One region of the Lysinibacillus sp. OL1 genome, then DNA from elsewhere that is predicted to be linked to it. Evidence: riboswitches for the same ligand, from Rfam matches in the RefSeq annotation. Region 1 holds a riboswitch; the other holds the start of a gene.
The links. Region 1 has a riboswitch for cyclic di-AMP ahead of EW028_RS21875 (APC family permease). Riboswitches for the same ligand answer to the same signal wherever they lie in the genome.

Region 1 (12,615 bases):
CAAAAGAATGGCTAGGCTTTTAAAGTTGTTAAAGAGAAAGGAGGTTTACATGATGCCAAATATTTTAGTAGCCTCAAAAACAACAGTCCCTCAAACGGGCAAGCAAATTATAGAAAGAGAACGATTAAATGCTATTCTACATCAGTCAACAGCAAAACTTATAGTAGTACAAGCACCAGCAGGGTATGGTAAAACCACTTTTCTAAGTAGTTGGTTTCAGCAACTTGAGACGGCAGTTGCATGGTATACGGTGGACCAAACAGACAATGATCTAAACCGCTATTGGAAGTATTTAATTCATGCTATTGGTCACTCCTTACAGCCAGAAGCTGCCTCTCGGATTAATTCTATACTCCATGCTCAACCACAGTTACCATTAGAATTTTTAGTGGACTCTCTTTTAAATGAATTATCGCTATCTACTAAAAAGATTCATATAATGATTGATGATTATCATCATATTCATAATGTTACTATCCATCAAGCGATGATTCGACTAATTGATTTCTTACCTGAACATTGCTTTATTTATTTGACTAGTAGATCATCTATTTCATTACCGATTGCAAGGTGGAGATTAAACCATTGCTTGCTTGAAATTGGTTTAGAGCATCTACTTTTTACGTATGAAGAGACAAAAGAATTTTATAAAAATTTAAATAAAAAGCTGGATGTAAAGGTACTTCAAAAGGTTTTTGAGATAACAGAGGGCTGGCCAACAGGGTTGCAATTGACTAATTTAGCAGGTTTCCACAATGTAGACAAAGAGTTTAGAGAAAGTAATTTATATGTGTTCCAATATTTAATGAGTGAGGTTTTTTCCAAACTAGCACCACCCCTACAAATCTTTCTTCTTTATACTTCACTTTTAGAACAATTAACCGCTGATACGTGTAATGTCCTAACAAACCGTACCGATGCTCACCTAGTCTTATTAGAGCTTGATCAACAAGGTTTATTTATTAGCAGAGTAGAAGCAAAAGAACAGGTTTTTCGATATCACAATTTATTTAGAGAAGCATTGCGCCAAGAGTTGAGCAATCGTTTTACTCAGCAGGATATTATTTTTTTATATGAAAAGGCAGCTGTAGCTTTATATAATAATGGGAATTTTTTATCTGCTATAGAGCTTGCTTTAAGCGGCAACGTATTTATGTATGCTGAACAATGGATTCAGGAGCATCTTGTAACATTCCTTTCCTGTGGTCATTCCACATCCTATGTAAAATGGATTGATACATTTTTGTCTAATGGCTATGAGGTACACCCAGAGTTGATGGTAATGTATGCTTATACACTTGCAGCATTACACAATTTAGAAGATGCTTATCAGACGATACTAGAACTAGAACAAAAGCATAGGTCCAATCAATGGATGAATAAAAGTGAGTATGCATCCGCTGTCGATGATTTTCTAGGTGTGAAAGCCTATGTTTTTGTGATGAAAAATGGAGACCTTTCTCAAGCTGGGGAATACATTCGACAAAGACTGGAGAGAAATCCAGTCGGGTCCAAATGGGACGCAATATTTATCCAATATAATCAAACAGAGCCAATGTTGTTTAGAACAAATATTGGATCTCGAGGAAAGTTGCTTTCAGATGAACAGGCTATGTCTTTTTTTGCTAAGTTTAGAACAGGGAAATTTAAAAACTTAAGTATGACGGGCTATAGCTATGGCGTGCGTGCAGAAAAATTATATGAGTGGAACCAATTTGCTGAGCTATCAATAGAATTAGAGGAAGCTATACGTTCTGGACATCAATTTCAAGATGCAGGATTGTTAGTACCGATGTATATTCTTAAAAGTAAAATGGCTGTGTTAGAAGAGCAATATATAGTTGCTCAAGGCGTTTTGGATCATGCAATTGAAGCTGTCAATGAACGCCATTGGATTAATAGTATAAGAGTGATGAAGGCACTTTTATTTTTACGTGAAGACAATATTGTCCAAGCAGAACAGGAGTTAGCTAAGGTCAAAGAAAAAGTAGATAAGGATACGCCATTTTATTTGCTAGTAAAAGCACGTTATTTACTCATGAAAGGACATCCACTAGCAGCACAGCAATTGATTAGACAGGTACAATCGCAGGCACAACAACAAGAACAGCTATCCACTCGTATAGAAGCCACAATATTATTAGCCATATGTTTGGGTGAGCAAGGACAAGCAGATGAGGCGTTAGAAACGTTACACCAAGCATTGAAATTAGCTGAACCTTATAACTATATAAGAACTTTTTTAGATGAGAATAAAATTATTCCCCTTATGAGGGACTATATTGATGTTTGCCAGAAGCATGCTAAAGAAGACTGGGATGAAGTAATCATTAGCTATGTCTATCGATTACTGAATTATGTTCAAGAACTAATACCTGTATTAGAAGTTCTTTCTCCTCGTGAACAAGAAATATTTTCACTACTTTCAGAAGGTGCTTCAAATAAGGAAATAGCAGAGCAACTATTTTTATCTGAAGGGACCATACGCGTGTATCTTTCAGGAATTTACAATAAGCTAGGAGTAAAAAATAGAGCCCAAGCATTGTTATTAAAACAATCCAAATAAAACAAACCGCTATCAATTTATTGATAGCGGTTTATTTTTAGTTAGTGAAAAATTAACATTCCTCAATAGTAGAAGTAAATTGATTTTTTTAAGATAAAGAAGAGTGTTTTTCTTTATAAGGATAAATGTATGGAAACAAAGGAAAGGGGCTATTTGAAGCTGAAAATTTACAGAAGGAGAGAGGATGAATGAAGAAAAACATTACCATTATGCTTATTGTATTACTGCTCTTTTTCCAATGGGGACAATCCCTGACCTATGCGAATGAACAAAATGACATAGAAGAAAAAGCTAAAGAAGCAGGGGGAAATGAAGTAGATAATAAGAGTGAGGTTGATGTTCATGAGCAAATAGATAACGATCGTGATTTAACCAATTTCAATACAAGCGAATTTGAGATACAACCAAATAGCGCAGGTGTAACGATTGTAAAATATTTAGGTGCGGGGGGATCAGTGGTTGTTCCTGAAACCATTGAAGGGAAACCCGTAACAATAATAGGAAATCTCGCGTTTTATGAATCTAACCTAACAGAAATAGTGATTCCTGAAAGTGTAATAACGATAGGCGATTGGGCTTTTGCCAAAACTCAACTAAGCACGATTGTGATTCCCGATAGTGTGGAGGATATAGGACGTTGGACATTCCAAAATAGTAAATTAACAAGCGTAACCATTTCAAAAAACCTCACCACCATAGGAGCTCAAGCATTTTATGGTAATCAGTTAGTACATGTGGACATCCCTGATGGTGTTACGGCTATAGATTATCAGGCTTTCTTTGGAAATCGATTAACAACTGTAAATATTCCTGATAGTGTAACAATAATAGGAGCCCAAGCTTTTACAAACAATCGGATAACAAATATAAAGATTCCAAATAGTGTAACAAGCATAGGAGATGAGGCTTTTGGCTATAATCAGTTAATTAATGTCGAACTTCCAAACAGTATAACAAGTATAGGAAATTATGTATTTGATAGTAATAGGTTAACAACTGTAAATATTCCCAATAGTGTTACTAGTATAGGGATAGGAGCATTCCAAGCTAATTACTTAACGAATGTAGAACTTTCAACTAGTCTTCTTAGTATAGGGAATCTCGCGTTTTTTGGTAATAAGTTAAAAACTATAGTCGTTCCTAATAATGTTATAAGTATAGGTGATTGGGGATTTGGTCAAAATCAACTAACATCTATACAACTTCCTAATAGTCTTCTTAGTATAGGAAATCTGGCATTTTATGATAATCAATTATCGACTGTATCGTTCCCAAACAGTTTAACGAGCATTGGGGATAGGGCATTTGAATATAATCGGTTACAATGGGTTCAATTTAATAGCCCATTAATGTTGGGAGTAAATGCATTTAACAGCCAAGGTAGTACTTTTGACGGTTGGTACCAAGATTTATCATGGGTAACAAAATGGGATGTAAATGTAACACAACCCTTGAGAATTTATGCCAAGGGGAATGTCCAACAGTACACAGTTACATTTGAAACAAATAGTGATGGTACTACCATAGAAGAACAGAAAGTATTGTCTGGGGAAAAGGTGGTAGAACCCGATGTTCCAGTGAAAGCAGGTTTTACATTTGATGGTTGGTATAAGGATGAAGAATTGAATAAACCCTGGAATTTTAATACAGATGTGATAACAGAAAATAAAATCTTGTATGCAAAATGGTTAAAGAATTCGCATACTGTCACATTTCACTCTGATACAGACATTACAACTGTCGAAGTACCAGAAGGAGCGCTACTCAGCAAACCGAGTATTCCAATAAAAGAAGGACATAAATTTATTGGCTGGTTTAATGAAGAACGTACTACAGAATGGAACTTCGACACATTTAGGGTAACGTTTGATATAGATTTATATGCTGTGTGGTTGAAAAATGTATATGGTGTCAGATTTGAAGCAGGAAATAGTACTACCCCTATAATAATTGTCGCAGAATATGGAGATAAGTTGGAAGAGCCAGAACCGCCAATCTTAGCAGGACAAATATTTGCGGGCTGGTATAAAAACCCTGCTTTAACTAAACTATGGGACTTCGCAACAGATGTGGTCACAGAGCACACAACTTTATATGCAAAATGGGATATAGTGCAACAACAGTATGTGGTTCAATTTGAGTCAAATGGTGGAAGTCCGTTACCTAGCCAAACTATAAATTCTTATATGACGGCTACTAAACCAGAAAATCCCGTAAAAGTTGGATATACATTTGCAGGCTGGTATAAGGATAAAAAATTCACAACCCTATGGGAATTTGAAATAGATAAAGTGACAGAAAATATAACCTTATATGCGAAATGGGATTTAGTACAGCAATATGAGCTTAAATTTGAGTCAAATGGTGGAAGTTCAGTTCCAAGTCAAACTTTTACTTCTCCTATGAAGGCTACTAAACCAATTAATCCAACAAAAACGGGGCATCTATTTGTAGATTGGTATAAAGACGCAGAACTCCATAGTCTATGGAATTTTGAGATAGATAGGGTGACGGAGGATACAACTTTATATGCAAAATGGGAAAAGGTCATCCCACAATATACGGTGGATTTCGAAACAAATGGAGGTAGCACAGTAGTATCACAGAAGGTAACTGAAGACACCTTAGCAATAAAGCCAGCAGACCCAACAAAAGCTGGATATGAGTTTGCAGGTTGGTATACAGATGCTGTATTCAGTACACCATGGAATTTTACAACGGATAAGGTAACCGAAAATACAACTTTATATGCTAAATGGAAAAAGGTAGTCGTACAGTATACGGTGAATTTTGAAACGAACGGCGGAAGTGCGATTCCGTCTCAAAAAGTTACTGACAAAGCTAAAGTGACTAAGCCAGCAGATACTACAAAGGCAGGTCATATATTGATAGGGTGGTATAAAGATAAAACGTTGAGTATCCCATGGGAATTTGATATAGACGTGGTAACCGAAAATACAATTTTATATGCAAAATGGGAAAAGGTCATCCCACAATATACGGTGGATTTCGAAACAAATGGAGGTAGCACAGTAGTATCACAGAAGGTAACTGAAGACACCTTAGCAATAAAGCCAGCAGACCCAACAAAAGCTGGATATGAGTTTGCAGGTTGGTATACAGATGCTGTATTCAGTACACCATGGAATTTTACAACGGATAAGGTAACCGAAAATACAACTTTATATGCAAAATGGGAAAAGGTCATCACACAATATACGGTGGTTTTCGAAACAAATGGAGGAAGTGCAGTAACATCACAGAAGGTGATTAAAGATACCTTAGCAACAAAGCCAGTAGATCCAACAAAGGCAGGTTATTTATTTACAGGCTGGTATAAGGATATTGAACTGACGATACCATGGAATTTTTCTAAAGATGTAGTGAAGTCCAGTATCACATTATATGCTCATTGGGTAACAGACGATTCATCGGGTGGTGGAGGAAGTATATCTCCGAATCCAACCCCGATACCAGAGCCAGCCATACCTGAAAAACAAGAACCTAGACCTGAAGAACCAATTGATCCACAACCAACAGAGACAACACCCCAACCAGAGCCAGATATCATCTTCTCAGATATTTCTAAAGGACATTGGGGCTGGGCGATGATTCAGGAGATGGCAAAGCAGGGCATTATTACAGGCTATCAAGATGGCACCTTCAAGCCAAATGCACCAATTCAGCGCCAGCATGCTGCCCTGATATTAACAAGAGCGTTAGCGCTAGAACCGAAAAAAGACGCACGAGAATTTGACGATATACCTAAAAACCATCTCTATTTTGGGGTAATCGATCAGGTGCAACAAGCAGGTCTGTTTGAAGGCATAGATGGGGATTTCCAGCCAACTACTAATATGACACGTGCCCAAATGGCAAAAGTATTAGTCCTTGCCTTTAATTTAACTTCATCGAATAAAGATACTTTCAAGGATGTGCCAAAAACACACTGGGCACATAACTTTATAGCTATACTCGCAGGAAATGGGATCACAATTGGAAATAATGGCAACTTTAGACCAAATGATCCTGTAACACGTGCGGAGTTTGTAGCATTTTTGTATAGAGCTTTGCATCAATAATTAAAAACCTCACCAATCGCTATCCATAAAGCTTTTGGTGAGATTTTTTTGTTCAAATTATTAACATTACTCAATAGTGCGTAAGGATGTAAATTATTATGCTAATAGAAAAGGAAGTGTTTCTATTGAAAATTGCTCGTCTTATCTTCTTCATATTATTCTTAAGTTTAGCTTTTGTATCGATTAAACTTTCAATCAAAACAGATGAAAGGAATTATGATTGGCGTAATAACTCTGATGGTACAGTGACCATTATTCATTACAATGGTCCACATATGGAATTTCCCTTTCCAAGCCGTTTAAATGGCAAAAAAGTTGCTAAAGTAAGCTCAGGGATTTTTCAGAAAAGGGATATATACAGCTTTTTACCAAAAGTTTATTAGTTAAAGACATACTCTGTGTCAAAAAAAGAAATGTATTGTCTTTCTCATCATTTTCTAATTAGACTTTCACCACTTGTATCGTATACGATGAAAAGAAAAGGCGAAGGACGGATTCGACATGACACATCGAATTTTAATTATAGAAGATGAAGAAAATATTGCGAGAGTGCTACAACTGGAGCTTCAATTTGAAGGATATGAGGCAGCGATGGCCCATACAGGAGCAGAAGGCTTACTACAATACCGTGAGCAGCAATGGGATTTAATTTTACTTGATATCATGCTACCTGAGATGAGTGGTATTGATGTGCTAAAGCGTATTCGTGCAACAGAATCCCAAACACCTGTTATCATGCTAACTGCCAAAAGTGAAGTAGAGGATAAGGTAAAGGGCTTGGATTTAGGAGCCAATGATTACGTGACAAAGCCTTTTGAAATTGAGGAGCTACTGGCACGAATTCGCAATGCATTACGGTTTTCGCAGAAGGTGAGTCCAAAGCAAGTTGCACTTACATTTGGCCATTTATCGATAAACGAGCAAACAAGGGAAGTTGTATATTTTGATAAGGAAATTCAGCTGACACCTCGTGAGTATGATTTGTTGTTCTATTTACTAAAGCATCCTAAACAGGTACTGACAAGGGAGCAAATATTAGAGGCTGTGTGGGGCTATGATTATTATGGGGATACAAATGTTGTGGATGTTTATATACGTTATGTCCGACAAAAGCTTGAGGCTGCTAATCCAACACCTCTTATTCAGACAATTCGAGGTGTTGGATATGTGCTAAAGGAACATCGTTATGAGACTTAAAACAAAAATTCATCTACTAACAACATTGCTTATGCTAGTTATTGTAGTGGCAACAAATAGTGGAATTTATTTGTTGTATGAGAAATTTGCCTATGATACGGAATATAATCAGCTCCAGTCACGGGCAAATGATTTAAGCTCTACACTGAGTCAGTTAAATGCACAAACCAACCTACAGCAAGTATTAAGAGCTTATATGCCCACAGAGGGTGCTGTTTATATTTATGATGGTGAACGCTTGAAAACAAAGGTTCAAGCTACCCTTGAAATGCAAGAAGTCCCTGCCATTACCTACACTATGCCTGCTATTTGGATCGACGGAACGGTAGTGGATATAACATTACAGCAATCTATGGAAGAAGTAGAACGGACATTAGATTTGTTAAAGGTCATCTTAGTTGTTGCATCTGTCGTGGCAACGATTCCAATTTTCCTAGCGAGCTTGGTACTTGGGCGACTTATTTTATTACCGCTAGAACGTTTAAATGAGACCATGCGCAAAAGTGCATCTACTGGGAAATATGAAAAAATAGATACTACAGAAAAAGGTGGCGACGAGTTAACAAACATTAACCGTACTTTTAATATGATGATGGAGAAGCTTGAACAACATTATCAAAAGCAACAAGAATTCGTATCAAATGCCTCCCATGAGTTAAAAACCCCTATAACTGTCATTGAAAGTTATGCAAAACTCCTCCTAAGAAGGGGTTTTGATAATCGGGAGGTTGCTCAGGAATCCTTACAAGCCATTGCCAATGAATCATCTCGTATGCATGAAATGGTGTTGCAATTGCTAGAACTAGCTAAAAACAAAGAGCAATTGGACGTTCATTTCGAACAACTAGAGCTTGCCCCTTTCTTAAATAAAGTAGCTTCACAAATGGAACAGGCTTATCATCGAACATTTAGAATTGATGCGCAGATTCCAAAATTTATTTATAGTGATGAAAAAATATTGAAGCAACTACTTTTTATTTTGCTGGATAATGCTAGGAAATATAGTAAGGATGAAGTACGTATTCAAGTCACCGAAACAACCAATCAAGTACGTATTACCATCCAAGATTTTGGTATGGGTATTCCAGTCGAGCATATTCCTCATTTGTTTGAGCGTTTTTATCGTGTAACAGAGGATCGTAATCGTAAAACAGGAGGTTCAGGGCTAGGGCTAGCAATAGCGCATGAACTGGCACAACAATTAGGTATAACGATAGATGTGAAAAGTAAGCTTGGGGAAGGCTCAAGCTTTACTTTATGTATACCAAAGGAGGAACAGCAATGAAAAAGTGGATGTTAGTAATTGTTGTTATTATCCTTTTTTGTAGTGGAGTAATTTGGTTTGTTCAACATCGTTATTTTTACGTTCAACCTCTTAGTGAAGCGCAGGCTATTCGGCATATTGAGACTATCTACAATGGTCATGTTACACAGGTTGAAAAACAAGGAAATACCTTTGAAATGCTTTTTACGCGTGACGATGTCAAGTATGCAGCTATACTCGATGTTACGACACAACAGGTGACTGATCTTATCCTGAAAGAAGGACATAGTAAATTACTATTAACAGAAAAGCAGATCAGACAAATGGTTAAAAAGGAATATGGAGATGTAGAAAGCGTTATGCTTACAGACTCCATTTACACTGTACGTGTTGAAAATGAGGAAATTCAAAAGGATTTAACGTTTGATGGTTATACTGGCGAACTACTGGCTGAGAAAAAGGTTGAGCCACAAGAACAACCTATCGAAGAGCCTATTATAACTGAGCAACAGGCCATTCAAATAGCTCTTAAGCAATTAAAGGGTGAAGTGGATTCAGTTGATTTTGAAGAAACCTCAGAGGGTGGTTATTATTTAGTTGAGATTGAAACGCAGGAGGACGAAGCTACATTTCAAATTCATGCTGTTTCAGGAAAAGTACTGTCTGTAACATGGGATGACGATCATTAAATCATTCTCATGAAATTCTAATGTTTCTCTTATAGTTCTATCATCTTCACTTGGTAAGCTAAGTTTAGATAAAACAAAGGAGAGATGAACATGAAAAAAATGATCATGATTCCAGCACTAGTAATGACACTGGGAGTGGGTGCAGCGATTGGCTCGACGACTTTATTATCAGGAAATGCCCAAGAAAAAAAGGTCTTATCCATGCAGGAAATTGAGAAGAAAGCTCTAGCGGTAGTGGATGGTACAGTTGCCAATATCGAATTTGACCAAAATCAGTTTAGCTCTATTTATGAAGTAGAGGTGTATAAAGATACAGAAGAATATGATTTAAAATTTGATGCTTATAGTGGAAAATTGCTCAAGCAGAAAAAGGAACGTCTAGATGACGATGATTGGGATGATCATATTCCTGCTACGACTGCTACAACAAAAATAATTACAAAAGAGCAGGCTATCAAGACAGCCCAAACAAAAGCAAAGGGTAAAGTGACAAAAATTAAGCTTGATGATGGTGTATATGAAATTGAACTGAAAGACGGTCAATATGAATACGAAGTAGATGTGGATGCAGTCTCTGGGAACATTATCGACTTTGAACAAGGCTTTGATGACTAATATAATGAGCTGTCTTGAAGGTAGAATATACCTTTAAGGCAGTTTTTATTGTTTATATTGTGGGTTTTGACTAGGTATTCAGGAAATTTTCTTTAAGAAGCGATTATTTATATGTTCAAAAAAAGCCTATGCTTTTACTCAAAAAAGAGAAAAATTTTCTTCTTTACTTTTTTAATTAGCAGGCGTAATATGACATCATTATAAAAGTTTCAAATTTCTAAATCGCTGAAGCAACTAAACGCGGGGGAACCAATTTTGATGGATGGCATAGCCATTCTTGGGGTGAATCTCTTCCTTGTGGAGGAGTAGGGCTACTCAGGCCCGAATCCGACAGCTAACCTCGTAAGCGTTAAGAGCAGAAAAGTGGAGCTTGGCAGACGGATGAGCGTCTACAAGTCTTATTTAGTGATGACTTGTAGGCGTTTTTTGATGTAATTTAGAAAGGCGAAACACATTCTATGAAACTAGAAGGTGTTTATCAATGAAATCCTCATTCAAACGTTATGTAATCGGCAAACCATTAAGATCCGATGCGTTAGGGGAACAAAAGCTCAGTAAAACAAAGGCACTGGCCATATTATCGTCAGATGCATTGTCATCAGTAGCCTATGGACCAGAACAAATTTTAATTGTCCTAATGACGGTAGGTGCAATGGCGTTTTGGTATTCTTTACCTATTGCCGCTGGAGTGGTTATTCTACTCGTGGCACTGATTTTATCCTATCGTCAAGTTATCTTCGCCTATCCACATGGGGGAGGCGCCTATGTCGTATCACGAGAAAATTTAGGCGTGAATGCAGGTCTTGTTGCAGGGGGTTCTTTGCTTGTTGATTATATTTTAACGGTAGCAGTAAGTGTGTCGGCCGGGACAGATGCCATTACATCTGCATTTCCAAGTCTTCATGCTTATAATGTACCCATTGCTATTATATTTGTGATTTTCTTAACGATTTTAAACTTGCGAGGTGTAACAGAGTCAGCTTCTATCTTGGCGTACCCAGTTTATCTATTTGTAGGCGTTATGCTGTTGCTAATCGGGATTGGGCTCTATAATGTGGCAACTGGACAGGTGCCTGCAGAGCTACATCCAAAGATTGGCACACCAGTGGCAGGGATTAGCCTATTTATTTTATTAAAGGCATTTGCTTCAGGAAGCTCAGCGTTAACTGGAGTAGAGGCTATTTCTAACGCCATACCTAATTTTAGAAATCCTGCTCCAAATAATGCTGCTAAAACGCTTTTAGCAATGGGCGCCATTTTAGCCGTTTTATTCATCGGGATTGTTAGTCTAGCTTATTTTTATGGCGTTGCACCAACAGCAGAAGCAACAGTCGTTTCCCAACTAGCAGAAGCTAGTGTTGGTCGGAATTTTCTTTATTATATTGTACAGGGGACAACGGCAATGATTTTAGTACTTGCCGCAAACACAGGATATTCAGCATTTCCCTTGCTTGCTGTGAATTTATCGAAGGATGGTTTTATCCCACGAATCTTCCAAATTCGTGGGGACCGTCTTGGCTATTCAAATGGTATTTTAATGCTAGGTATTGCAGCCATTTTTTTAATTATCCTTTTTGACGGGGCCACAGAGCATTTAATTCCGCTCTATGCAGTAGGCGTATTTATTCCCTTTACATTAGCGCAAACGGGAATGATGAGAAAATGGTGGCGCGAAAAACCTAAAGGCTGGGTAGCAAAATTTACGATCAATACAATTGGGGCTGCTATCTCTTTCATCGTGGCAATGATGTTTTTTGTGACAAAAATGCCTCAAGTATGGCCAGTGTTTATCTTTTTACCAATTATTATTTTTGTATTCCATCGCATTAAGCAACATTATCAAGCTGTTGGAGAACAGTTAATATTAAATCATGAGGAACTGGCTACTATTGAGGGAAATGTTTTCATTGTGCCAGTAGCTGGTATAACAAAGGTGGTGGAAAACTCCTTACATTATGCCAAATCACTTAAGGTTGATAAAGTGATTGCCTTTTATGTAGCTTTCAATCAAGCAGATGCAAAAGCTTTTGAAGAGAAGTGGAACGCCTGGCAACCTGATGTACGATTAGTTACCTACTATTCACCATATCGCAGCATTACACAGCCATTAATTAAATTTATTGATAAAGTAGAACATCAATGTACGAAGACAGGTCATAAAGTTACAGTTGTTATCCCTCAATTCTTACCGAAAAAAGGGTG
Region 2 (12,615 bases), on a different contig from region 1:
AAAAGCATTTATCAATATTATGAAAAATCAAATACAAGTGAATGATTAGCTTCATTAAAAGGAAAAAGGGTTGCCATATATAATGGGCAACCCTTTTTTCACTATTTATTTCACTGTTTCTAAAACGCGTACAAATTGTCCTTTTGAGTGAGGGTAGCCTGCTTGTGTAATTTTTACTTTTACAAGTTGTCCGATTAGACTTTCTGGACCCTCAAAAACTACTTTTAAGTAATTGTCTGTATAGCCTGTTAGAAGGCCTTCTTCTTCACTGTCATCATGCACAAATTCTTCAGGGATAACTTCTAGCACTTGATCTTCAAAACGAGAAGCATACTCTTTTGCTAGCTGATCGTTTAAAGAGATGAGTCGATGCACACGCTCATTTTTAATGTCTTCATCAATTTGATCTTCCATACGTGCAGCAGGGGTTCCTGTACGAGGAGAGAATGGGAAAACGTGTAGCTCAGAAAATTTATGATCGCGAATAAAGTTATATGTGTCCATAAACTCTTCCTCTGTCTCACCTGGAAAACCAACGATTACATCAGAAGTAACAGCTAAATCAGGTAAAGCCTCATGTAATTTTGTTAAACGTTCACCGAAGAACTCCATTGTATATTTACGACGCATACGTTTTAATACCGTATCAGAACCAGATTGAATAGGGATGTGTAAATGATTCACGACAATCTTTGATTCACGTAGTACTTCAATTACTTCATCTGTTAATTGACTAGCCTCAATGGATGAAATACGAAGACGCTTTAAGCCTGTTACATTGGCCTCTAAATCACGTAGTAATTGAGCAAGATTATAATCTTTTAAATCCTGACCATAGCCACCTGTATGAATACCAGTTAAGACAATTTCAAGATAACCAGCATCTACTAATTGCTGTGCTTGATGTAATACTTCTTGTGGGTCACGAGAACGCATTAAACCACGTGCCCATGGAATAATACAAAATGTACAGAAATTGTTACAGCCTTCTTGGATTTTTAACGAAGCACGTGTACGGTCTGTAAATGCTGGTACATCTAATTCTTCGTATACTCGGTTTTTCATAATGTTACGTACAGCATTAATCGGTTGTCGTTCCGCACGATATTGTTCAATATAACCAAGTAATTTCGTACGATCTTGTGTTCCAACAACAATATCAACACCAGGGATTGCCATAATTTCTGCAGGGGATGTTTGTGCATAGCATCCTGTTACACAAATAACTGCATCCGGATTTTGGCGAATTGCTCGACGAATAACCTGACGTGATTTTTTATCTCCAGTATTCGTAACTGTGCATGTATTAATGACGTAAACGTCTGCTTGTTGATCAAATTCTGTTCGATCATAGCCTTCTTCTTTAAACAGCTGCCAAATTGCTTCTGTTTCGTAATGATTTACTTTACAACCTAGAGTATGAAAACTCACGATTTTTGATCGCTCGTTACTCATGATATATATCATCCTTTCAATTCACATTACCTTGTGTTTCCAAACATTTAATAAGTTTTTCGTTGTACATATTTTAGATACGTGATTTATGATAACATAATCCTTATAAAATCAGTACATATAAGATTTTTTTGTGAAATAATTAAGTTATCACTTTCTATACAATCTTTTGAGGACTTCAGATAAACATGACTCGTTCTGTAATGTTTATATTTGGGTGTTCATTATATAGAAAGAAATTAGACGCCATCGCGAAAAAATGATATGATTCGAAGAGGTACGTACATCTTGTTTAATGAAGGAGCGTTCAACAATGGAAAAAAATTTTGCACGTATGATTGATCATACATTATTAAAGGCTGAGGCAACAAAAGAACAAATTGAAAAATTATGTGCAGAAGCTAAACAATTTAACTTTGCTTCTGTTTGTGTAAATCCAACTTGGGTAAAACGTAGTAGTGAATTATTACAGGGTACAGACGTGTTAGTTTGTACGGTTATCGGCTTCCCACTTGGTGCCAATACGCCAGCAGTCAAAGCATTTGAAGCAAAAGACGCCATTGCTAACGGTGCAAAAGAAGTAGATATGGTTATTAATATCGGTGCGTTGAAAGATAAAAACTATGAGCTTGTACAGGCAGATATCGCAGCTGTGGTAGAAGCAGCTAAAGATAGCGCACTTGTAAAAGTCATTATTGAATCATGCTTACTAACAGACGAAGAAAAAGTGAAAGCATGTGAGTTAGCTTTAGCAGCGGGTGCTGACTATGTGAAAACATCTACAGGTTTTTCTACTGGTGGAGCAACAGCAGAGGATATCGCGCTGATGCGTAAAACTGTAGGTCCAGAACTTGGTGTAAAAGCATCAGGTGGTGTTCGTAGCTTAGAGGACATGAAAAAAATGGTAGAAGCAGGTGCGACTCGTATTGGGGCTAGCTCTGGTGTAGCTATTATGAATGGTTTAATTGCCGACTCCAACTATTAATATTATCTTTTTATAGCGCCATAAGCTCATGTGTACATTGACATGAGCTTATGGCTTCTTTGTGTTTAATCAGCATAATAATTTTCTATGCACATATACTCCACTGATGAATGTAAATACAGAAAGGAGGATGTCATGTTTACACAGTATAAGTCTTGGAGGCCCTATATTAGCCCCTTTGATCCTTGTAAGCCTATAGAAGTTAAATATTATGCAACACCCCCACAATTATATATGGGTTTTCAACCACCTGGACTTCCACAATTTCCAACCGCAAGAGAAGCGCTAATGGCGGGTACACTATGGCCACAGTTGTTTAGCCCATATCCATTTCCCCTAAAAGGAGGGAGGAAGCATGACTAAAAAGATGCCGCCCGAATTTTATAAGCAATTAGAAGAAATACAAGCAATTGATTTCGTCATTGTTGAATTAAACCTCTATTTAGACACTCATCCGCACGATTATGACGCTATTCAGCAATTTAATGAAAATACAGAGAAAAGTATGAAACTTAAAATTGATTTTGAGCAAAAGTATGGACCACTCATGAATTTTGGGAGAAGCTATTCGAATTTTCCTTTTAACTGGATTGATACACCATGGCCATGGCAAGTCTAAACAAAAGACTAGGAGGAAAAATCTTTGTGGTATTATGAAAAGAAACTCCAGTATCCGGTAAAAGTTAGTACATGTAACCCAATGCTTGCAAAGTTTTTAATTGAACAATATGGAGGAGCGGATGGGGAACTGGCAGCAGCTCTACGCTACATGAATCAGCGCTATACGATTCCTGACAAAGTAGTAGGGTTATTGACCGATATAGCAACAGAGGAATTTTCACATTTAGAAATGATTGCCACGATGATTTATAAGCTAACAAAAGATGCAACACCAGAAATGCTGAAAGAAGCTGGTTTGGGTGATCATTATGTAAATCACGATCGGGCTCTGTTTTATCAAAATGCCTCAGGTGTACCATTCACAGCAACCTATATTCAAGCAAAGGGCGACCCTATCGCGGACTTGTATGAGGATATTGCAGCTGAAGAAAAGGCACGTGCCACATATCAATGGATTATTGACTTATCAGATGACACGGATTTAAATGATAGTTTGAAGTTTTTACGTGAACGGGAAATTGTTCATTCCCAACGCTTCAGAGAGGCTGTTGAAATTTTAAAAGATGATAGAGATCAAAAGAAAGTTTTCTAAGACAAAAAGGCTGTATCAAGTTGAGCTTGAAACAGCCTTTTTGTGGTTACTGAATATTTGAGAATAAGCTAAGATCTTTTCGATGACCAATCATTACTAATAAATCTTCCTTTTCAATAATTTGCTCAGGAGAAGGGGAGATAATAATTTCTCCCTCGCGCACAATTGCAATTACACTGACGTTATATTTTGCGCGCAAGTCTAAATCACGAAGGTTTTGTCCAGCCATTTTGGAAGGAATCATAATTTCTTCAATGCTGTATTCCTTTGATAATTCGATATAATTCAACATATTTGGTGATAGGAGTTGATTAGCCACACGTTCACCCATATCTCTTTCTGGGTAAATAATCCAATCAGCTCCTACTTTATCTAACACTTGCCCATGTCTTTTACCAAGTGCCTTTGCAATCACTTTTTTGATCCCTAGCTCTTTTAATAAAGAGACGGTTAAAATACTAGATTGCATATCATTACCGATCGCCACGATAACACAATCGAAGTTACCAATACCAATCGATTTTAAGGCTTTTTCTTCTGTTGTATCTGCTACCACAGCGTGAGTCACATAGGGTTCGGCATCCTCTACTCTTTCTTCATTTATATCAATTCCTAATATTTCCTGTCCAGCTTCATGCAATCTGCGAGCGACGCTTGTTCCGAATCTACCTAAGCCAATCACAGCGTATTGTTTAATGGTCATAGCGTTCTGTCTTCCTCTCATTTGGTTATCCAATCATAATATTTCCTTTTGGGTGGCGGAAACTCTCTTTTTTTCTTCGTTTTGCAATGGCAAAAGCAATGGTTAGTGGTCCTACTCTTCCTGCGAACATTGTAATAATCAGAAGAAGACGACCAGCAGGTGTTAGCTCTGGAGTTAGGCCCATCGAAAGACCAACAGTACCAAACGCAGAGGTAGCCTCAAATAAGTACATCATAAAGCTATGATGCTGTTCCGTGATACTGAGAAGAATCGTCACGACTACAACAATTAATCCTCCACACATTGTAACCGTCAAAGCCTTTAAGATAGTTTCAGTAACAATTCTACGTTTAAAGAGAACGACATCTTCTTTTCCTCGAATTTGTGACCACATAGTAGCTACTAAAACAGCAAAGGTTGTGATTTTAATACCTCCAGCAGTCGACCCAGAGCCTGCCCCAATAAACATGAAAAGAATCATTAAAAATAATGTAGAATGCGTTAAGTCCCCAATAGCCAGTGTATTGGAGCCAGCAGTTCGTGGTGTAACCGCTTGGTAAAGGGAACCTAACACTTTACCCCATTCGGATAATGGTCCCAGTGTCTTTTGGTTGCCATACTCAAACAAAAATATCAAAATGGTTCCACTAACAGTGAGCAAAAGTGTCGTTACTAAGACTATTTTTGAATGGACAGAAAGCCTTTTAGTCACACGATATTCATATAATTCATTCATCACAATAAAGCCTAATCCGCCGATTGTAATAAGAGTACAGATGGTGAAAACAACAAAGGGATCATCAACATAGGCAGTCATTCCGTTAAAGCCACCCATTAAATCGAAGCCAGCGTTGTTGAAGTTGGATATGGCATGAAAAAATCCAAAATAAAGGGCCTTTCCAATAGGCATATCAAAAGAAAAACGAATGGATAGAATAAGACCACCGATTATTTCAATACATGCTGTAAAGAGTAATATTCTTTTCACTAATCGAACAAGACCAGCAATGGAGATATTATTAAATGCTTCTTTTAGCAGCAGTCTTTCTTTTAATGAAATTTTCTTTCCAAGCAGTAAAAATAATAATGTGGCAAATGTCATAAATCCTAAACCGCCAATTTGGATTAAGAATAAAAGAACCACTTCGCCAAAAGTAGAGAAGGTATCACCTGTATCGACTACAATTAAACCTGTGACACAAGTAGCTGATGTAGCAGTGAATAAAGCATCTAAAAAGGGCAAACCCTTCCCATCCTCAGTAGAAAATGGCATTGTTAAAAGAAACGTACCTATGGCAATGATGAGGGCAAAGCCCAATACAAGAACTTTGGGAGGATTTAATGCTCTTTTAAAATTGTTCATTTAATTTTTCCTCAATTCTGAATAGTAAACAACTGTTTGTTAGATGGCATAATAAAAAGACCTACGATTAGAGCATGAAAAGGGTAGAAAGCATGCTAATAATGGTGGTCAATAACGACCTCCTTCGCTTTAGCCGACGAAGTTAGCTGACGGGTAGGATGGCGAAAGAGCTTTCTCATCCCTTCTGCTAAAGCAGAATTAACCCCAAAAGATTGGTTCCTCCGTTCTCAAATAGTTGAGATTTGGCCGATATGAAATTGAATGTGATTTATTCTACGCCCTTATTCTATTTTTTGTAAACCCCTTAATTGTTAAGAAAATGTAATTATTTTTATTGTGGGCGAATTGTGTATGAATAATTCGAGCAAAAATAAAACCAAAAATTCACTTGATAATTTCGCATACTTTCTATTGACCATTATTAGACAATACGATATAATTTTTTAGTACACAACAGAAGGTGATTTGCCTAATTGTGTATTGACGTGTGTTCGGAGGGAGGGAAAGAGAGATGTCAAAAACTGTCGTTCGCAAAAACGAATCGCTTGAAGATGCTCTTCGCCGCTTCAAACGTACTGTATCAAAAAGTGGTACAATTCAAGAAGTTAGAAAGCGCGAGTTCTACGAAAAACCTAGCGTAAAACGTAAAAAGAAATCAGAAGCTGCACGTAAACGTAAGTGGTAATTTAATTTCCCATTAAAAATCCCTACGTTCATAACACGCAATTGTATGATTCACTGAGCAGACAAAGTTATACCTGAAATTAATCACATTTTTGATTAATTTCAGGTATTTTACATTGCTCAACTTTACGTACATATGAAAAAGCCGAATGAATCAAAATGATTTCATTCGGCTTTTTTTCGCATACTAAGTGTTGATAATTGGGATTAGATCTAGTGATAAATAAGTGAATAAATTTTTAAGATTTGTGAAACTTTTCGCATGATTGACCGTATATACAGAGGAGAGGCATGTTAGAAGGGAGGGGAAAAGATGCGAAAACGGAGAATCCTCAGCTATTTACTAGTGATATGGATGACTTTTTTGTTAGCGTTTCCATTAACTTCGGCTTTTGCCAGTAATAAGGTTTATCATGTTCCGATTCGTAATGAAGTAGAGCGAGGACTTCATGCATTTTTAGAACGAGCTTTTAAAGAGGCTGAAGAAAACAATGCAGAGGCAATTATCTTAGAAATACATACGCCTGGCGGTTTTGTGAATGCAGCAAGCGATATCGCCATGCTTATGGATGCAACGCAAATAAAAACGATTGCTTATATTAATAAGGATGCGCACTCAGCAGGAGCGTTTTTAGCCTTACATGCGGATAAGATCTACATGGTTCCAAATGGAACAATTGGTGCAGCAGCAGTTATCGATTCAGCAGGTAATGCAGCCGACCTAAAGGCCAATAGCGCTTGGCTTGCTCAAATGAAAGCAGCAGCAGAAACGTCAGGGCGCGACCCTAAATATGCATTAGCAATGGCAGATACCAACTATGAACTACCAGAATACCGTGCTGGCGGAAAGAATTTGTTAACCCTATCAGCCTCAGAGGCAGCAAAGGTTAAATATTCTGAAGGGACGGTTAAAGATTTTCAGGAGCTTTTAGAAGTAACCAACTTGAATGGTAGTGATGTTGTTCCCATTGAACCAACCTTTTCTGAAAAGTTAGCTCGTTTTATTACAAATCCCATCATTGTACCTATTCTATTGTCTATCGCTAGCTTAGGACTTGTGATGGAGCTTTATTCGCCAGGATTTGGTGTTCCAGGTATAATGGGCTTATCAGCACTTGGTTTATTTTTCTTTGGACATATGGTGGCCGGCTTTGCGGGATATGAAACATTATTGTTATTTATTGTTGGCTTAGCCCTTTTAATTGCAGAGTTTTTTGTCCCCGGTGGAATTATTGGTATTTTAGGTGGTGTCTTAATAGTACTAAGTCTGATACTGGCAGGTGCAAATATGATGCAAATGATAGTAGCAATTCTCATTGCGCTTGTGATAGCGATGATAGGAATGGTGATTCTGATGAAATTTTTCGGAAAAAAACTGCATGTCTTAAACAGGCTTGTGTTAATGGATGCAACCACGACAGAAGAAGGGTATGTATCCAATGTGAATCGCACAGAACTGTTAGGAAAAATTGGGAAAACGCTTACGCCACTTCGTCCATCTGGAACAATGGTACTTGGTAGTGAACGCATTGATATTGTATCAGAAGGTGGCTATATCGATGTTAATCAACATGTAGAAATTATTAAAGTTGAAGGCTCACGCATTGTTGTGAGACAAACAGATAAAGAGATGGAGGAATAGAAAATGGGTTTTGATTTAGCTTTGATTGGTCCTATTGCTGGACTAGTTATTTTATTCATTGTGCTTGCGGTATTCTTTACCTTTGTACCCGTAGCATTGTGGATTTCTGCATTAGCAGCAGGTGTACGTGTGAGTATTTTCACATTAATTGGGATGCGCTTACGTCGTGTTATCCCGTCTCGAATTGTTAATCCGTTGATTAAAGCACATAAAGCTGGTTTACCTGTAACGATTAATCAGTTAGAGAGTCACTATTTAGCAGGTGGTAATGTTGACCGTGTAGTGAATGCCTTAATTGCGGCTCACCGTGCCAATATAGAGCTGTCATTTGAACGTTGTGCAGCAATTGATTTAGCTGGGCGTGATGTATTAGAAGCTGTTCAAATGTCTGTTAATCCAAAAGTTATTGAAACACCGTTCATTTCAGGTGTAGCAATGAACGGGATTGAAGTAAAAGCAAAGGCTCGTATTACCGTGCGTGCCAACATCGAGCGTTTAGTCGGTGGTGCTGGTGAAGAAACAGTTATTGCTCGTGTTGGTGAGGGTATTGTTTCAACTATCGGTTCAGCGACACATCATACAGAAGTTTTAGAAAATCCAGATATGATTTCGCAAACAGTATTATCTAAAGGGTTAGATTCAGGAACAGCCTTTGAAATCTTGTCCATTGATATTGCCGATGTAGATATCGGTAAAAATATCGGTGCAGAATTACAGATTGAACAAGCACAAGCAGATAAAAACATTGCACAAGCAAAAGCCGAGGAACGTCGTGCTATGGCTGTTGCAAATGAGCAAGAAATGATTGCACGTGTTCAAGAGATGAAGGCGAAAGTAGTAGAAGCAGAGGCAGAAGTACCACAAGCGATGGCTGAAGCCTTACGTTCTGGTAATCTTGGTATTATGGATTATATGAACTATCGTAATATCCAAGCGGATACAGCGATGCGCGATTCGATTTCAAAAGTGAGCACAGATAAACCTGAAACAAATGAACCTAATGCTTAATAACGGAAAGGAGCAGAACTAATAATATGGAACAATTAATACTCTTTGCCATAATTGCCATAGTCAGCTCTATTTTCGGAAAATCAAAAAATAAAAAGCCTCAGAAGCAGATGCCTCCTTTTAATAAAGATACCGTGGTAGAGCCTCCAGTTACGGAGAAAGCGCCACATCGGACTGGGAAAGCACAGAGTTTTGAAGATTTTGCACGAGAATTTATAGGAGATTGGATTCCAGAAAATGAGAAAGTCGAGGAACCTAAAAAGTTTGTTGAAGCACAAGTGAAAAAAGAAATGCCAAGCTATGTTGCCCCAACTGTCATTCCCGCAGATATCCCTAGCCGTTCTTCTAATCGAGAAGGTCGAGGACGATTAGCTGCTGGAAAAAAGGAAGTGCAATCAGTTGGCACAAATTCGACTTTACAACTACCTCAATCTAAAAATGATCTTATGCAAGCAATCGTGATGGCTGAAATATTAGGTCCACCGAAATCAAAAAGAAAATAACTAGCATGTCCTCCTTTTTCGATGCATATATTGCCGAAGAAGGAGGCATTTTTTTATGAAAAAATTATTTCAATTAACGCCACTACTTGAGTTGTTAGAATACGAATCATTAAAAATTATTGGACCCTACCGTTTTATTCATGCAGATGCGACGACCTGTTCGTTTGTCTATGCAGATTATCATATTACTGTCAATGCGGATTCAGTGACAATCAATGCGCTCAAAGAAGAAATGCTACATCTCACTGTTGACAATCTACAGGAGCTTCATATGAAAATGACAAAGAATATGGGTGTGAGCAAAAATGTGGAATAATCGGCCAATTATTATACGTATAAAGCGCCATGAAAATGTTCATCCTTTTATTCAAGCATTGCACGCTCAACATGTCCCATTAAAGCGTGTTGTCTTTCGTGAGCAGGAAGTTTCCTTTGAAACGACGATGCATTATCTACCAAAAATTCGCCGTGTACGAAGACGTTTTCGCTTAAAAATGGCTGTATTTTATGCAGATGAGCTTCAAGTTTTTCGAGCGCAAATTTGGACTTTATTGGGCTTAGCCTTTATGATTGCTATTCCAATTCTTTGTGCACAAGTCATATGGCGAGTGGACATAGAAGCCGCAACACCAGAACTAGAGCAGCGTTTAGGTAAGACCTTTCATGAAACCTTTCAATTAGAAACCCCTTTATCTCAAAAAAGGTTACCTTCCAATACGGTTATACGACAAAAACTGTTAGAGCAACACCGAGAGCTATCATGGGTTCATATTGATAAACATGGCGGACGAGTAATTTTGAGACCACAAGAATCACCTAAACAAACAGAGCAAACAACTGATAAATTAGCCTCCCATATAGTAGCAACGAAAAGTGGTGTCATTACACATTTTAATATACAGCATGGCGAGCGAAAAATTTCAGTAAATGATACAGCCTACGAGGGTGACGTCCTCGTAAGTGGGGTATTAGAAAGTGGTACAGATCAAGTTTTTGTAGGGGCGAAGGGAGAGGTTTATGCAGACTATTGGCTTGAATGTTCATTTAAAATTCCAACAAAAATTACTGTGGAAACCTTGCAGCAAAAGCAATGGCGAGTGTTGATAAAGGGTATACATCAGGAAAAGGTGGATTATGTACAAAGAAAAGATTTACCGAATTGGCTATCCCCCTATGTTTCAATTGTAGAGGAGCAACAGACGAAAACGATGCAAGTAGAGTTAGATGAATCGAAAATTGAGTCATTGCTGATTCCTTTATTGCATGAAAAAGTATTACGTTCGTTACCTGCAAAAACAATCATCAAGAAAGAAAACCTTTTACAGGCAAAGTGGGGGAATGGTACAGTTGAAGGGAAAGTTCTATTTTTAGTCAATGAAAACATTGCAAGTCCAATACAAGGCCTACAAGGAGAATGATTATGTCAGAACAGTTAACTGTATTACAGGTGGATAATCCAAATGAAGCGGTTATGCTACTAGGTATTTCCGATGCAAATATGAAATTAGTTGAAGAAGCACTTAATGTTCATATCATTACGCGTGGTGAACAAATTCAACTTGCGGGTGAAGAAAATGCTAAGGAACAGGCAACATTTCTTCTGCATGCTTTATTGAAGGTCATTCGCAAAGGAATTAATATTGATCAACGTGATGTCACAACAGCTATTGAAATGACACAAAAAGGAACAATCGAGTATTTTGCAGAACTATATGATGAAGAAATAGCACGCACGACGAAAGGTAAGTCAATTCGTGCAAAAACAATTGGTCAACGAGAATACATACAAGCAATCCGTCATAAAGACGTTGTTTTCGGTATTGGTCCAGCCGGTACTGGGAAAACGTATTTAGCGGTAGTCATGGCAACACAGGCACTTAAAAACGGCCATGTTAAGAGAATTATTTTAACTCGTCCTGCTGTTGAAGCTGGAGAATCTCTAGGCTTTCTTCCAGGGGATTTAAAGGAAAAGGTCGATCCATATTTACGACCTCTCTACGACGCTTTAAACGACATCTACGGCTCGGAACAGACACAGCGGCTAATTGAACGCGGAACAATTGAAATCGCCCCTTTAGCCTATATGCGTGGCCGTACATTAGATGATGCCTTTGTTATTTTAGATGAAGCACAAAATACAACACATCAACAAATGAAAATGTTCCTAACTCGTCTAGGCTTCGGCTCTAAAATGGTCATCACAGGTGATAAAACACAAATCGACTTACCCAAAAATACAGAATCTGGCTTGATTGTAGCAGAACGTACATTAAAGTATGTTAAATCTATTCATTTCCAAGTACTAGAACAAGGCGATGTCGTACGTCACCCAATCGTAGCCAAAATCATTCAAGCCTACGAAGAACAGCAACTTTAGAATTGCCTAGCAATTCTAAAGTCTGCCCCGAAAGCGAAGCGACAGGGGCAACGAGGTTTAAAGTCTGCCCCGAAAGCGAAGCGACAGGGGCAACGAGGTTTAAAGTCTGCCCTGAAAGCGAAGCGACAGGGGCAACGAGGTTTAAAGTCAGCCCCGAAAGCGAAGCGACAGGGGCAACGAGGTTTAAAGTCTGCCCGAAAGCGAAGCGACAGGGGCAACGAGGTTTAAAGTCTGCCCGAAAGCGAAGCGACAGGGGTAACGAGGTTTAAAACATCCGTATAGTTAAAACCTAAACCACGAATTTAATCAAAATATGGAAAAAAATGTGACAGCTATGCGAAGATGCATAGCTGTTTTTTGCTTTCTTATACATTTTTCGAGAAAAATGTATGCTGAATTGGTATGATAGTAGGTAGATAGAGGAGGTGCCAGATGGAGAAACAACTTCGAAAATTTACAGAGCTTATCGGTTTTCGCTACTTTCTTATCATCATTCTCATTTTAACAGGTGGCCTACAATTTGGGTTCATGTATGGCGATGTTAAAGGGGTTACATATGATTTCAAACCATTACAGCTTGCGCCTGAAACCGTACGATCTACTAAAACGATTGAAGACACTTATAAAACACAGCTAGAGCGAGAAAAAGCTGCCAATGCAGTGGATTCAGTCTATCAATTTT

Region 2: linked by a shared signal. The riboswitch ahead of EW028_RS08370 (TrkH family potassium uptake protein) and the one ahead of EW028_RS21875 (APC family permease) in region 1 are both predicted to bind cyclic di-AMP.

The regions. Positions count from the first base shown of each region.
Region 1 covers NZ_SJDS01000017.1:13,885-26,499, forward strand. Annotated here, with positions in the region: gene EW028_RS21835 (winged helix-turn-helix domain-containing protein) at 1-23, shown strand, start outside; gene EW028_RS21840 (winged helix-turn-helix domain-containing protein) at 53-2,566, shown strand; gene EW028_RS21845 (InlB B-repeat-containing protein) at 2,755-6,648, shown strand; gene EW028_RS21850 (hypothetical protein) at 6,747-7,031, shown strand; gene EW028_RS21855 (response regulator transcription factor) at 7,150-7,845, shown strand; gene EW028_RS21860 (sensor histidine kinase) at 7,835-9,130, shown strand; gene EW028_RS21865 (PepSY domain-containing protein) at 9,127-9,798, shown strand; gene EW028_RS21870 (PepSY domain-containing protein) at 9,889-10,413, shown strand; cyclic di-AMP (ydaO/yuaA leader) riboswitch at 10,627-10,776, shown strand; gene EW028_RS21875 (APC family permease) at 10,895-12,615, shown strand, end outside.
Region 2 covers NZ_SJDS01000003.1:233,978-246,592, forward strand. Annotated here, with positions in the region: gene mtaB (tRNA (N(6)-L-threonylcarbamoyladenosine(37)-C(2))-methylthiotransferase MtaB) at 106-1,455, opposite strand; gene deoC (deoxyribose-phosphate aldolase) at 1,769-2,440, shown strand; gene EW028_RS08350 (spore coat associated protein CotJA) at 2,576-2,803, shown strand; gene EW028_RS08355 (spore coat protein CotJB) at 2,796-3,059, shown strand; gene EW028_RS08360 (manganese catalase family protein) at 3,084-3,653, shown strand; gene EW028_RS08365 (potassium channel family protein) at 3,700-4,356, opposite strand; gene EW028_RS08370 (TrkH family potassium uptake protein) at 4,382-5,719, opposite strand; cyclic di-AMP (ydaO/yuaA leader) riboswitch at 5,836-5,977, opposite strand; gene rpsU (30S ribosomal protein S21) at 6,231-6,404, shown strand; gene EW028_RS08380 (NfeD family protein) at 6,717-8,045, shown strand; gene floA (flotillin-like protein FloA) at 8,049-9,053, shown strand; gene EW028_RS08390 (hypothetical protein) at 9,080-9,556, shown strand; gene EW028_RS08395 (hypothetical protein) at 9,612-9,872, shown strand; gene EW028_RS08400 (sporulation protein YqfD) at 9,862-10,974, shown strand; gene EW028_RS08405 (PhoH family protein) at 10,977-11,933, shown strand; gene EW028_RS08410 (HD family phosphohydrolase) at 12,366-12,615, shown strand, end outside.